Regions from separate parts of the Xanthobacter sp. ZOL 2024 genome, predicted to be linked through region 2. Evidence: riboswitches for the same ligand, from Rfam matches in the RefSeq annotation. Region 2 holds a riboswitch; the other holds the start of a gene.
What was found. Region 2 has a riboswitch for S-adenosylmethionine ahead of ACU4E7_RS10815 (O-succinylhomoserine sulfhydrylase). Riboswitches for the same ligand answer to the same signal wherever they lie in the genome.
Positions count from the first base shown of each region.

Region 1: linked by a shared signal. The riboswitch ahead of ACU4E7_RS16665 (homoserine O-succinyltransferase) and the one ahead of ACU4E7_RS10815 (O-succinylhomoserine sulfhydrylase) in region 2 are both predicted to bind S-adenosylmethionine.

Region 1 is NZ_CM128808.1:3,649,779-3,657,067, forward strand. It holds gene ACU4E7_RS16650 (DUF411 domain-containing protein) at 1-215, shown strand, start outside; tRNA gene ACU4E7_RS16655 (tRNA-Gly) at 484-558, opposite strand; gene ettA (energy-dependent translational throttle protein EttA) at 911-2,566, shown strand; gene ACU4E7_RS16665 (homoserine O-succinyltransferase) at 2,658-3,590, opposite strand; SAM-I-IV-variant riboswitch at 3,629-3,745, opposite strand; gene tam (trans-aconitate 2-methyltransferase) at 3,913-4,689, shown strand; gene ACU4E7_RS16675 (MetQ/NlpA family ABC transporter substrate-binding protein) at 4,750-5,532, opposite strand; gene ACU4E7_RS16680 (methionine ABC transporter permease) at 5,608-6,294, opposite strand; gene ACU4E7_RS16685 (methionine ABC transporter ATP-binding protein) at 6,287-7,289, opposite strand, start outside.
Region 2 is NZ_CM128808.1:2,347,396-2,354,684, forward strand. It holds gene ACU4E7_RS10800 (SDR family oxidoreductase) at 1-35, shown strand, start outside; gene ACU4E7_RS10805 (TrkH family potassium uptake protein) at 42-1,538, opposite strand; gene apaG (Co2+/Mg2+ efflux protein ApaG) at 1,740-2,132, opposite strand; gene ACU4E7_RS10815 (O-succinylhomoserine sulfhydrylase) at 2,264-3,490, opposite strand; SAM riboswitch at 3,570-3,651, opposite strand; gene ACU4E7_RS10820 (2'-deoxycytidine 5'-triphosphate deaminase) at 3,737-4,855, shown strand; gene ACU4E7_RS10825 (FUSC family protein) at 4,867-7,095, opposite strand; gene ACU4E7_RS10830 (glutathione S-transferase family protein) at 7,245-7,289, shown strand, end outside.

The DNA.
Region 1 (7,289 bases), 1.3 Mb from region 2:
ATACGGCGGAAGTTGGTAGCTATGTCGTCGAGGGGCATGTTCCGGCCAGCGAGATCAAGCGGCTTCTCCTTGACCAGCCTAGCCGCTGCCGGCATGCCGCCGGCTCGCCGGGGATAGAGGTTTCGGGTAAGCCGCCCGAGGTCTATCAGGTCGTGCTTTTCGGGCCGGGTAGTCAGCACGTGTTCGCACGCTATCGCGGGTCGCAGGCGCTCTGATTTCGCTTGTTGGAGGCGCGCGAGAGGATGACGCCGATGTCAGCTAGGCAAACCCCGATGTCGAGCGGATGCCAGCCGATGGCCCACGCTTTCGACTGCTTCCAGTCTCAGATTCCAGCCGGCCCCCACTCGTGATCCGAAGGATGGCGTTGAATGAGCACGGCGCTCACGTAGCGTTCGGTGGACACCATGTGGACACCACACCAGAACAACAAAAGGGCCGCTCAAGGCGGCCATCTTGTATCTTCTTGATTTTCTTTGGGAAATTTGGAGCGGGCGATGGGATTCGAACCCACGACCCCAACCTTGGCAAGGTTGTGCTCTACCCCTGAGCTACACCCGCATCCAATGCGCAGCGTCGTGGTTCGTCGCCGGCGGTGCGTTCATATGGCAGGTGCGGACGCTGAATGCAAGAGTGTTGGCCGGCAAACCGCTCATGGCTGTGGATGGGTGGCGGTGGAGGTGATGTAAGTATTTGAAATATAGTAAAAATAGCTCGTTCGCCGAGCTCCGGTCCGGCCGTGTGGGCCGGCGGGTGGCGGTGGGAGGGCGCGACCGTGGCATCGGCGACGCGCTCATGTCATGTCGCGGTCCCGCGAACCGCCGCGCGCCGCTTGCCGCGCCGCTTGCCGCGCCGGTGGCGCACCGCTAGAACGGCGGCAACTTCCGCGAACACCGTATGGAGCCGGCGCCTTATGGCCTCCTATCAATATGCCTATCACATGCACGGTCTCACCAAGGCCTATCCGGGTGGCAAGAAGGTCCTGGATAATGTGCACCTCTCCTTCTACCCCGATGCCAAGATCGGCGTGCTCGGCGTCAACGGCGCCGGTAAGTCGACGCTGCTGCGCATCATGGCCGGCATCGATACCGACTATTCCGGCGAGGCCAAGCCCGCCGAGGGCGTGCGCGTGGGCTATCTGCCCCAGGAGCCGCAGCTCGATCCGACCAAGACCGTGCGCGAGAACGTGATGGACGGCGTGGCCAAGCAGAAGGCCATTCTCGACCGCTACAACGAGCTCGCCATGAATTATTCGGACGAGACCGCCGATGAGATGACCCAGCTGCAGGACGAGATCGAGGCCCAGGGCCTGTGGGATCTCGAGTCCAAGGTGGAGCAGGCCATGACCGCGCTCGGCTGCCCGCCGGACGACTGGGAGGTGACCAAGCTCTCGGGCGGCGAGCGGCGCCGCATCGCCCTGTGCCGCCTGCTGCTGGAGCAGCCCGAGGTGCTGCTGCTCGACGAGCCCACCAACCATCTGGACGCCGAGACGGTGAACTGGCTGGAAGGGCATCTGCGCTCCTACCCCGGCGCTATCCTCATCGTCACCCACGATCGCTACTTCCTCGATAATGTGACGGGCTGGATCCTGGAGCTCGATCGCGGCCGGGGCATTCCCTACGAGGGCAATTATTCCTCCTGGCTCGGTCAGAAGCAGAAGCGCCTGCAGCAGGAGGGCCGCGAGGACGAGGCCCGCCAGCGGGCCCTCGCCCGCGAGCAGGAATGGATCGGCGCCTCGCCCAAGGCCCGCCAGGCCAAGAACAAGGCGCGTATCCAGCGCTATGAGGAACTGGTGGAGAAGGCCTCCGCGCGGCAGCCGTCGGCGACCCAGATCGTCATTCCGGTGGCCGAGCGGCTCGGCCAGAACGTCATCGCCTTCGACCATCTCAACAAGGCGTTCGGCGACAAGCTGCTGATCGACGATCTGTCGTTCAAGCTGCCGCCCGGCGGCATCGTCGGCGTCATCGGGCCCAACGGCGCGGGCAAGACCACCTTGTTTCGCATGATCACCGGACAGGAGAAGCCGGACGGCGGCTCCATCGAGATCGGTGAATCGGTGAAGCTCGGCTATGTGGACCAGAGCCGCGATGCGCTCGACGACAAGAAGACCGTCTGGGAGGAGATTTCCGACGGCAACGAGGTGATCTACGTCGGCAAGAAGGAGATCCCCTCACGCGCCTATTGCGCTGCCTTCAACTTCAAGGGCGGCGACCAGCAGAAGAAGGTGGGCATGCTCTCCGGCGGTGAGCGCAACCGGGTGCATCTGGCCAAGGTGCTGCAGCGGGGCGGCAACGTGCTGCTGCTCGACGAGCCCACCAACGACCTCGACATGGACACCCTGCGGGCCCTGGAAGAGGCGCTGGAAGATTACGCCGGCTGCGCCGTGATCATCTCCCATGATCGCTTCTTCCTGGACCGCATCGCCACCCACATGCTGGCCTTCGAGGGCGACAGCCACGTGGAATGGTTCGAGGGCAACTTCGCCGATTACGAGGAAGACAAGAAGCGCCGCCTCGGCCTCGACAGCACGATCCCCAAGCGGATCCAGTACAAGAAGTTCTCGCGATAGACAGAGCAGAGAGGGGCGAAAGCCCCTCTTTTCTTTTGTTCAGCGCGTGTGCACCCGCGTGCCGTTCTTCCGCCGGGCCTGTGTTATGTCCTCAGGCTGCGGCCGTCTCCTTGCCGATCCGTTCCAGATCGAACGGCGTCGTCTGGTACATCTCGTTGATCCAGTTGGCGAACAAGAGGTGGGCGTGGCCGCGCCAGCGGTTTTCCGGCGGGGTCGCCGGGTCGTTGCCGGGGAAATAATAAGCGGGCAGGGGCGTCTGCGGGGCCTTGGCGGCATCGCGGGCGTATTCGTCGGCCAGGGTGCGGGTGTCGTATTCCAGGTGGTTGAACATGTGCAGGGCCCGATGGCGCGGATCATCGAGCAGGCACAGGCCCACCTCCGGGCTTTCCGCCAGCACGGTCAGGCCGCTATGGGCCGGAATGTCCGCCGTGCGGGCCTCCGCCCAGCGGGAGACCGGCACCCGGAAGGTGTCGGGAAAGCCGCGCAGGAAGGGCGAGGTGGGGGCGAGCACCCGGTGGCGATAGAGGCCGAAGGCCTTCTGCGCCAGGGCATGCTTGGGCATGGCGTGGAAATAAGAAACTGCCGCCAGCGCCGCCCAGCATAGGTTCAAGGTGCGGTGCACATGGGTCTGGGTCCAGTCGAACACCCGGCTCAGCTCATCCCAATAGGTGACTTCGGAGAACGGCAGGTGCTCCACCGGCGCGCCGGTGATGACGATGCCGTCGAACCGCTGCGCGCGCACCTCCTCCCACGGCCGGTAGAAGGCCGCCATGTGGTCTTCGGAGGTGTTGCGGGAGACGTGATCGGTGATGCGCACCAGGGTCAGCTCCACCTGCAGGGGCGTGGCGCCCAGAAGCCGGGCGATCTGCACCTCGGTGGCGATCTTGTTGGGCATCAGGTTGAGCAGGCCGATGCGCAGGGGGCGGATGTCCTGGCGGATGGCGTCGCCTTCGCCCATCACCATCACGCCTTCCGCTTCCAGCGTGGTGCGGGCGGGCAGGCGATCGGGGATCTTGATGGGCATGGCGTCGGTCCTCATGGATCGGGACTGACGCTTGGTGGCTGGGTCCGCTTGGTTGCCGGCTCGGCCACATCCTCCCCCGGAAGCTCCGAAGGAGTACCACCTTGCCCGGATCGGCAGGTTGGTGTTGGGCGTCGCCCCAACTCTTGATGTCGAAAGCGTCTCTACCTCCGACCGCGGCGGTTGGCAATGGCACCACCGGGATGACACGCCGCGCGCCGGCGAACCCGAGCCTGTACACCGAACCTGGAGCGGGGCTTGCGCGCCCCCCATCCCCTTGGGTTACGGCTGGTATATGCTGGCGCGGCCACCGCAGGAGACACCCATGGCCGATTGGAATGCCCGCCAGTATCTGAAGTTCGAGGACCAGCGCACCCGTCCGGCCCGCGATCTCCTGGCCCAGGTGCCGCTGGCGGATGCCGCTTTCGTGGTGGATCTCGGCTGCGGTCCCGGCAATTCCACCGAGCTTTTGGCGGAGCGCTTCCCCAAGGCCGAACTTCTCGGGCTCGATACCTCCCCCGCCATGCTGGAGGCAGCCCGCAAGCGGCTGCCCAAAGCGCGGTTTGAGCCGGCCGATGCCTCCACCTTCACGCTGGAGCGGCCGGCGGACCTCATCTTCGCCAATGCCGTGCTGCAATGGGTGCCGGACCACGAGACCGTGCTGCCGCGCCTGCTCTCCCTTTTGGCCCCCGGCGGGGTGCTGGCGGTGCAGATGCCGGACAATCTGGAAGAGCCCTCCCACGCCGCCATGCGCGAAACCGCCATGAGTGGCCCCTGGGCGGAGAAGCTGGCGCCGGCGCTGAGCGCCCGCGCCGTTCTGCCGACGCCCCGCGCCTATTATGACCTGCTGCTTCAGGGCGCCGGGCGCATCGACATCTGGCACACCATCTACAACCACCCGCTGGAGAATGCGGCGGCCATCGTGGAATGGGTGAAGGCGACCGGCCTGCGCCCCTTCATCGACCCGCTGGAGGCCGACGAGCGGGCGGCGTTTCTGGAGGCCTATCAGGCCCGCCTCGAAGAACCGTATCCGCCGCAGCAGGATGGCAAGGTGCTGCTGGCCTTCCCGCGGCTGTTCCTGGTCGCCCAGCGGCCGGGCTGAACGAAAAGGGCGCGGCGCCTTGCGGCGGCCGCGCCCTCACTCTCATCGCAAAACGCGGGCTCACCAGGCGGGCAGCACCGAGCCCTTGAAGGTCTCCTCGATAAAGGCCTTCACCTCGGGAGAATTGTAGCTCTCCACCAGGGTCTTCACCCAGGGCTTGTCCTTGTCCTCGGTGCGCACCGCGATGATGTTCACATAAGGGCCCTTGGGATCTTCCCGCAGAATGGGGTCCTTCACCGGGTCGAGGCCCGCTTCCTTGGCATAATTGGTGTTGATGCCGGCGGCATCCACATCCGGCAAGGAGCGGGGCAACTGGGCGGCGTCGATCTCCACGAACTTGATCTTCTTCGGATTGTCGATGACATCCACCACCGAGGCCTTCACGCCCACATTGGGGGTGAGCTTGATGAGCCCCTTGTCGGCCAGCAGCAGCAGCACCCGGCCGCCATTGGTGGGATCGTTGGGAATGGCGATGGTGGCGCCGGCCGGCAGGTCCTCGATGCTCTTGTACTTCTTGGAATAGACGCCGATGGGGAAGTTCACGGTCAAGGCGACGGGGGTGAGCTTATAGCCGCGATCGGCCACCTGGTTGTCGAGATAGGGCTTGTGCTGGAAGGAGTTGGCCTGGATCTCCCCGGCCGCGAGGGCGGCGTTCGGCACCACATAGTCGGAGAATTCGACAATGGAGATGTCGAGCCCCTTCTTGGCGGCCTCCTTCTTCACCGCCTCCAGGATCTGGGCGTGGGGGCCGGGGGTGACGGCCACCTTGATGGTTTCGGCGCGGGCGGCGCCGGTGGCGGCAAGGCCCAGCGCGGCGGCGAGGGCGAGGGTGGCGAACTTCATGGATCGGTCTCCAATCAGATGAAAGAGGGGCCGGGCGGGGATGCCGCCCCGGCGGGAAGGGAGGAGGAGGGGGCCTTAGCCCCGGTGGCGCTTATCCAGGCGGCGGGCGATGCCATCGCCCAGGCTCTGCACCCCCTGCACCAGCAGGATGAGCACGATGACCACCGCCGCCATCACGTCCGGCATGAAGCGCTGGTAGCCGAAGCGGATGCCGAGATCACCGAGGCCGCCGCCGCCCACCGCGCCCACCATGGCCGAGTAGCCGAGCAGCGACACCACTGCGAGGGTGAGGGCCAGGGTGATGGAGGGCAGGGCCTCCGGCAGCAGCACCTTGCGGACGATCTGCAGCGGGCTCGCCCCCATGGCGCGGGCGGCCTCCACCAGCCCCTGGTCCACCTCGCGGATGGACCCCTCGATGAGGCGGGCGATGAACGGCGCCGCCGCCACCGTCAGCGGCACGATGGCCGCATTGGTGCCGATGGAAGTGCCGGCGATGAGCCGGGTGAAGGGAATGATGGCCACCACCAGGATAATGAACGGGGTGGAGCGGGCGGCGTTCACCACCAGCCCCAGCACGCTGTTGAGCCAGGGGGCGGCGAACAGCTCGCCGGAGCGGCTGGTGGCCAGGAACACCCCCAGCGGCAGGCCGATGAGGGTGCCGATGAGGCCGGAGGCGGCGACCATATAGAGGGTCTGCCTGGTGGCTTCGATGAGCAGGTCGACGATGGCGGGGGGCAGCAGGCCGAAGGAGAGATCAAACATAGCCGAGCACCTCGGAAGAGAGGTTCAGGCGCGCCACGGCGCTGGTGACGGCGGAAAGGGTGGCGGCATCGCCCGGCACCGACACGACAATGACGCCGAACGGTGCGCCGGCGATCTCGTCCACCTGCGCCTGGATGATGTTGATGTCCACGGAGAGCAGCCGGGACACCCGCGAGAGCACGGGATCGGTGGCGTGGTCGCCGGTGAAGACGATGCGGACGACGGCTTCGCTGCCCGGCTCCGGCTCGCTCTTCAGCCGGTCGGCCACATAGGGTGGCAGGCTGGCGCTGGTGAGGTCGGCGAGGAAGGTGCGGGTGGTCGAATGCCGGGGGTGGGCGAACACCTCATAGGTGGTGCCGCGCTCGACGATGCGTCCGCCGTCAATCACCGCCACCTGGTCGGCCACGTTCTTGATCACCGCCATCTCGTGGGTGATGAGAAGCACGGTGAGCTTCAGCTCGGCATTCACCTTGCGCAGCAGGGCGAGGATCTGCTGGGTGGTCTCCGGGTCGAGGGCGGAGGTGGCCTCGTCGGAGAGCAGCACCCGGGGGCGGGTGGCGAGGGCGCGGGCGATGCCCACCCGCTGCTTCTGCCCACCGGATAGCTCGGCCGGGTAGCGATCCCGCTTATCGGCAAGGCCCACCAGATCGAGAAGCGGTTCCACCCGCGCCTTGATCTCCCGCGCCGGCACCCCGGCAATCTCCAGTGGCAGCGCCACATTGTCATAGGCGGTGCGGCGGGCCAGCAAATTGAAGTGCTGGAAGATCATGCCGATGGACCGGCGCGCCCCGCGCAGGGCTTTTTCGTCGAGGGCGGTGATGTCGACCCCATCCACCACCACCCGGCCCGAGGTGGGCTTCTCCAGCCCGTTGACGAGGCGGATCAAGGTGGATTTGCCCGCGCCCGAGCGGCCGATGACGCCGAGAATGGCGCCTTCCGGCACGGCCAGGGAAATATCGGAAAGGGCGGTAACGGGGGTCGCGCCACGGCGGGCG
Region 2 (7,289 bases):
TGGCGGTGGACGGCGGCTATCTCGCCCATTTCTGAGCGGCGTCAGCGCACCCAGAAGCGCGGCAGCAGCAGCACCAGGGCGGTGAGGATTTCCAGCCGTCCGAGCATCATGGCCAGCACCAGCACCCACAAAGCGGGGTCGGGCAGGCTGGCATAATTGCTGGAGGGGCCCACCACCGGGCCAAGGCCGGGACCCACATTGGCGAGGCAGGCGACCGCCGCCGAGAATGAGGTGATGAGGTCGAGCCCCATCAGGTTCAGCGTCAGCGCCGCGACGATGAAGGTGGCGAAGTAGAGAAACACGAAGCTCAGCACCGAGGCCACCACGTCATCGCTCACCGAGGCGCCACCGTAGCGGATGGGAAACACGCCGTGGCGAAAGGCGATGCGCTTGAAATGCTGGCGGATGGCCTTGCCGGTGATGGCGATGCGCATGGCCTTCAGGCCGCCGGAGGTGGAGCCGGTGCAGCCGCCCGCGAACATCAGCACGAAGAAGATGGCGTTCGAGAGCGCCCCCCAATTGGTGTAGTCCACCGACATGAAGCCGGTGGTGGAGATGATGGAGGAGACGGTGAACAGGGCGCCGCGGAAGGCGGTCTCGCCGCTGGCGATGCCCTGGGTGGTCTGCTGCAGGAACGAGGCGGCGGTGAACAGGGCCACGATGGTGAAGAACACCCGCACCTCGGGATTGGTGACGAGCCGCCGCACATCGCCATTGAGGGCCCGCACATAGAGCGGGAACGGCAGGGCGGCCACCAGCATGAACACGATGGCGACATAGTCCACCGCCGGTGTCTTGAACACCATCAATGAGTAATCGGAATTGGCGAAGCCCCCGCTGGAAAGGGTGGACATGGCCAGGGTGATGGCATCGAAGGTGCCCATGCCGGCCAGAGCAAAGCTCACGGCGCACAGCACGGTGAGCAGCACATAGGCGGTGATGAGCCCCTTGGCGATGGCCCCGGCGCGGGGCAGGAACTTTTCCGATTTGTCCGACGATTCGGTGCGGAACAGCTGCATGCCGCCGATGGACAGCACCGGCAGCACGGCGATGGCGATGGCGATGATTCCGATGCCGCCGAACCAGTGCAGCAGCGCGCGCCACAGCAGGATTCCCGGATACTGGGCATCGAGCCCCGACATGACGCTGGCGCCGGTGGTGGTGAGCCCCGACATGGCTTCGAACATGGCCTTTGTGAAGGTCAGCTGCGCGTGGCCCCACATCAGCGGCAGCGCCGCGAAGGTGGTCAGCACCACCCACACCGAGGCGGTAAGCAGGAAGGCCTGGCGCAGATCCAGTTTCTGGATGCCGGAGCCGCGGCCGGACATCCACAGCAGCACGCCCACGAAAATGGTGACGGCGGCAGAGCCGACGAATGCGCCCTGGCCGCCCGAGCCGGCGGCGAGGTCCACCAGCGCCGGCAGCAGCATGGCGGCGCCGAGAATGGCCAGGAGAATGCCGAGAGTCGCCGCCACTGGGCGCAGATTGAGGACCGAAAGCGCCTGCGCCTCGACCGTCGGAATACGCGCCGCGTGCATGTGCCCCCGCCTGCCTGTCCCCGCCTGCTGCGTCACCGCGCCGTGCCCGGTGCGCCGCGGGCGCTGCGCAAGGATTAGTGCATTTTCTCATGCGCGCGAAGCCTGAAGCGATCCGGAGCCTCGCGCGGCGGGTTGCGACACGACGCTGGGTGCGACGGCAAAGGTGCGGGGCCGAAGCGTCGGCCCCGCACGGTGGCGCGGCTAGTTCAGGATACGGCGGACATCGGGCACGTCGAGGGAAAAGGCGGGCACCTCGATGGAGAAGCGCTCGCCGCCCTCGGTCAGCATGTCATAGCTGCCGCTCATGATGCCGGTAGCGGTGGTGAGCGGCACGCCGCTCGTATATTCAAACCGGCCACCCGGGGGCAGCACCGGCTCTTCGCCCACCACGCCGGCGCCGTGGACTTCCTCCACATGGCCGTTGGCGTCGGTGATCATCCAGTGGCGGCCCTTCAGTTGCACGGTCTCGTTGCCGAGGTTGGCGACTTCGATGGTGTAGGCCCAAAAATAGCGGCTCTGGTCCGGCTCGGATCGTTCCGCCACGTAGCGCGGCGTGGCGGTGACCTGGATCTGCCGAGTAATGGCGCGGTACATCCCCGCTCAGCTCCCCTCAAGGCGGGGGCTGGCGCCCCCGCAGCCAAAAATGAGTTCGCGATCAGCTCGCGTGCAATCAAACGCGGGCAGCATATCGCGGGGCACCGAGCCGCGCACCCTTCCCGTTGGCCTCAGATGGCGTCGAGCGCCTGGAGGAGATCGGTGACGAGGTCGTCGGGATGCTCCAGCCCCACGGAGAGGCGCAGCAGGCCATCGCTGATGCCCATCTCGGCGCGGGCCTCGGGGGTGAAGCGCTGGTGGGTGGTGGTGGCCGGATGGGTGATCAGGCTCTTGGCATCGCCCAGATTGTTGGAGATGCGGATGACCTTCAGCGCATCCATGAAGCGGAAGGCGGCCGCCTTGCCGCCGGCGATGGTGAAGGTGACGAGGGTGCCGCCGCCGCTCATCTGCCGCCGCGCCAGCGCCACCTGAGGGTGATCGGCCCGGAACGGATAGAGCGCCTTTTCCACGCGGGGGTCTTCGGCCAGCACATCGGCGATGCGGGCCGCGCTCGCCTGCATGCGCTCGACGCGGATGGCCAGGGTCTCCAGCCCCTTCAGCATCACCCAGGCGTTGAAGGGCGAGAGGGAAGGGCCGGTCTGGCGCAGGAACACCTGCAGCTCCTCGTCCATGAACTTGCGGGAACACAGCACCATGCCGCCCAGACAGCGGCCCTGTCCGTCCACATGCTTGGTGGTGGAATAGACCACCACGTCGGCGCCCAGTTCCAGCGGGTGCTGCAGCAGCGGGGTGGCGAACACATTGTCCACCACGAGGCGGGCACCGACCGCATGGGCGATCTCGGCCACCGCGGCGATGTCGACAATGTCGAGGGTGGGGTTGGTGGGGCTTTCCAGCAGGCACACCCGGGTGTTGGGGCGGATGCCGGCGCGCCAGGCTTCGATGTCGGTGCCGTCCACCAGGGTCACCTCCACCGCGAAGCGCGGCAGCAGTTCCTCCAGGATCCAGCGGCTGGAGCCGAACAGGGCGCGGGAAGCGAGCACGTGGTCGCCGGCCTTCACCTGGCACAGGATGGCCGCGTTCACCGCCGCCATGCCGGAGGCGGTGGCCCGGGCCACTTCCGCCCCTTCCAGCAGCGCCATGCGCTCCTCGAACATGGAGGTGGTGGGGTTGGCGTAGCGGGAATAGACGAAGCCGGGCTCGTCGCCGGTGAAGCGCGCCTCGCAGGAGGCGGCGCTGTCATAGACGAAGCCCTGGGTGAGGAAGATGGCCTCGGAGGTTTCGCCGAACGGCGAACGGGCGGTACCGCCATGCACCAGCCGCGTCTCGGGGTGCAGGGTCCGCGGGTCGGCGGGGGTGAAGGTGGTCGGGGTCTTGGCGGGCGCACCGGACGACATGGCAGTCTCCACGGCCGAGGGGATATTGCGTGAGACACCTTGCATTTGGCCGCGTCTTCACGGCACATGCGGTGCGTCGATCCGCTCATCCCCGGCCTTTTAGCAAGTTCGCTTTAACGTGGCTGCAAGCCGGCCGGCTCAAATTGACCACGAGCAGGATCACTAATGCCGGTGTCCCCTTGGCGTCAAGGAATTCGTTCGATAAATCGAACAAGGGGGCCGGCGAAGCGGATGTGAGGACGGCGCGTGGCGGAGTTATTGAAGCCGGGGATCCTTCCCGCCGAGGCCATTTCGGCCCTCAAGGCCCAGGGGGCCATCGCCTGCCGCAAGGCGCTGGATGTGGATCAGATCCAGCCCGCCAGCCTTGATCTCCGGCTGGGACGGGTGGCCTGGCGGGTGCGTGCCAGCTTCCTGCCGGGCGCCGGTGTCGGCGTCGAGGAGCGGCTCTCCGAACTGGCGCTGCACAAGCTCGATCTGAGCAATGGCGCGGTGCTGGAAACCGGTTGCGTCTATGTGGTGGAGCTGTTCGAGCGGCTGAAGCTGCCGCTGGATCTGGCCGCCGCCGCCAATCCCAAGAGCTCCACCGGGCGGCTCGACGTGTTCGTGCGCGTCATCACCGATGGCGCCCGCGCCTTCGATACCATTCCGGCCGGCTACAAGGGCCCGCTCTATCTGGAGGTGTCGCCGCGCACCTTCCCGATTCTGGTGCGCACCGGGTCGCGGCTGTCGCAGGTGCGGTTCCGCCGTGGCGTCGCCCGGCTCAACGACCTGGAACTGCTGAACCTGCAGAACGAAGCCTGCCTGGTGGATGCGTCGCAGCCGGATGTGGCCGCCGGCGGCATCGCCCTCGGCGTCGACCTGGCCGGTGATGCCCTGGGCGGCCTGCAGGGCTTCCGCGCCAAGCGCCACACCGGCGTCATCGACGTGGACCGGGCCGGGGTGCTGGACGTGGAGGACTTCTGGGAGCCCATCCGGGCCCGGGGGCCGAGCCACAATCTGGTGCTCGATCCGGACGCCTTCTACATCCTCGCCTCCCGCGAGGCGGTGCACGTGCCGCCGGACTATGCGGCGGAGATGGTGCCATTCGATCCGCTGGTGGGGGAATTCCGGGTGCATTACGCCGGCTTCTTCGACCCCGGCTTCGGCAATCCCGCCGCCGGCGGGCGTGGCGCGCGGGCGGTGCTCGAGGTGCGCTCGCGCGAGGTGCCGTTCATCCTGGAGCACGGCCAGACCGTGGGCCGGCTGGTCTATGAGCGCATGGCCGGGCGGCCGCAGACCCTCTATGGCGCCGACATGCGCTCCCATTACCAGGGGCAGGGGCTGAAGCTGTCCAAGCATTTCAAGCCGTTCGTGCCGAGCCTCTGAGGCTTGGCCGGTCACGGCGGCGTCATCTGCACGGTGCTGGCGGCCAGCGTGTGCTCCTTGCGCCAGGGGGTGTCGTCGGACAGCACGGTGCGCAGCTCGCGCAACGGCCGCAGCAGGGTTTCCGAATAGGCGAGATAGTCCGCCACCAGCGGCAGCGTGCCCTTCACCTGCGGGTCATCGGCCAAGGTGAGGGCGGTGGAGATGGCGGCATCCACCGCCGGTGCCGCCGCCGCCATGCCCCCCGCGCCGCCCTGGCCCAGCAGGATCTCGAAGGCGGTGAGGGTGCGCGAGCGCGCCGCTTCCACCACCGCCACCACCTCGTCCTTGGCGGCACTGGCGGCGAGGCGGTGGGAGATGTCCTCCAGCAGCGCCAGATAGGTGGTGAGCACGTCGAGGGTGGAGACGATGTTGGCGGCATCGCCGGCGGAATGTCCGAACACCTGCTCGGCGCCCAGATGCGGCACGCGATTGCCGAGCTGGCGGACCGCCTGGGCCAGGGGGGCGAGACTGACCGGCGTGCCGGGGCGCGGCCACCAGCTGGCGAAGGCGTCGCGGCAGCGGACCAGGATGGCGCGCACCTCCGGCCGCAGCTGCTCGGTCAGATAGACCGGCAGCACCACATAGGAGACCAGCAGGGCGATGCCGGCGCCGATGGCGGTCTCGTAGATGCGCGCCAGCATGCCCTGGGCCCCTAGGCCGTCGATGATGTGCAGGCCCAGCACCACGGAAAAGCCGACGGCGGCGGAAGCCACGTCGTAGCGGTCCTTCTGGGTGACGATGGAGGTCAGCTGCGCCAGCATGCACAGGCCGGCCAGCAGCCAGATGCGCTGGCCAAGGGCCAGGAACACGCCGATGCCCATCATGACGCCCACCAGTGTGCCGAGCACGCGATAGCGCACCCGGATATAGGTTTCCCCGACGCTGTTGCCGATGACGAACATCACCGTCATGGTCGCCCAATAGGCGTGGCTGAGGTGGAACCCCAGGTCGAGGCTGGTGGTGATGGAGGTGGCGATGGCCCCCTGGCAGGCCACCTTCAGCGGCGCGGAGAGCCGCACCGCGCCATCGGCCGCCCGCTCCAGGAGCGGGATCGGCCGGGGCGCCGGCAGCTGCACCTCGGTCTCATGCGGGTGGGGCGGCGGGAACGGCGCGGTTTCAGCGGCGGCGATGCCGGTGATGACCAGCGACAGGCGATCGAACGCGGTGAGCGCCCGCAGCAGGGCGAACCGCCCCTCGGGCGGCAGCTCCGGGGAAAACGCCCGCTCCCGCAGCAGCGCCACCGCCCGCTCGAACCGCTCCTCCGACTGGATGTCGCTGATGTGGATGGTCTCCAGCCGGCGGGCGATATGGTCCACCGCCGCCGCGAACGGGCCGCGCCAATCCGGTTGGTTGGCCACGTGCTGGGGGATGCAGCTGGCCAGAAGCTCCACCGCCACCCGCAGCCGGTAGAATTTGGCGCGCAGCGCCTCGAAATCCTCGCGGGCGCCGGGGTCTTCCGCGGTGGCGTTGGCGAGCGCGTTCCACACCCGGCTGCGCAGGCCTTCCAGCGGCGCGGCGGCCTCCTCGGGAAACGGGCGGGCTTCGCGGACCGCATCGGACATGTCCCGCAGATAGGCCGCCACCGCATCCTGGATGTCGATGGTGGAGCGGACATAGGCGGCCACCGCCGAGGGGCGCCACGGCGAGAGCCGCAGCAGCGCCCCCACCATCGCCCCCTGGCAGAAGGCGAGCAGCAGGCAGGCGGCCTGGAACCGGGTGGGGTTGAGAATGGTTCCCACCGTGGCCACCACGATCAGCGCCAGGCCGAGCCGCTGGCCGTCCATGCCGTAGCGCCGCAGCACCAGAGCGGTGAAGGATAGGGGAATGAGCAGCAGCTTCTGCGCCATGGCGGCCAACGGCCCATCCCCCGGGCCGATCAGCGTCAGCACCACCAGGAAGGTGGCCGAGACCAGGAACAGCCGCCCCATGGTGCGCGCCTCTGCGCGGCGGCTGGCAGCGGGGTTGAAGGAGATCATCACCAGGGCGCCGGCGCCCGCCATCATGGGAAAGGTGATCTCCATGCCGAGTTGCAGCGTCCGCGAGGTGGCGAGGCCGCAGAAGATCACGATGATGAAGGCGAGGCCGAGATGGGCCGCCCGCGTGGCATCGATGCCGCCGGGATCATGATCGGCGAGCCAGCCGGCGAGTCGCTGCAGCCAGGGGCTCTTCGGGCGGTGGGGAGGCGGCGGCGGGGAGGACATGGTGGCGGGTCCGGCTCGGGTCACTCGCGGCGGGCGGGTCCGGCACAGGGGCTCGGGGACGGCGGCCAAATTTCATGGTTCGCCGCGGCTGTCCAGTGCGCGATGGTCACGAAGAGGCTAACCTGGCGATATCTTGCGGGAGAGTGCGCGTGCAGCCCTTGAAACTCTATTGCTTCGCCGAATCCGGAAACGCC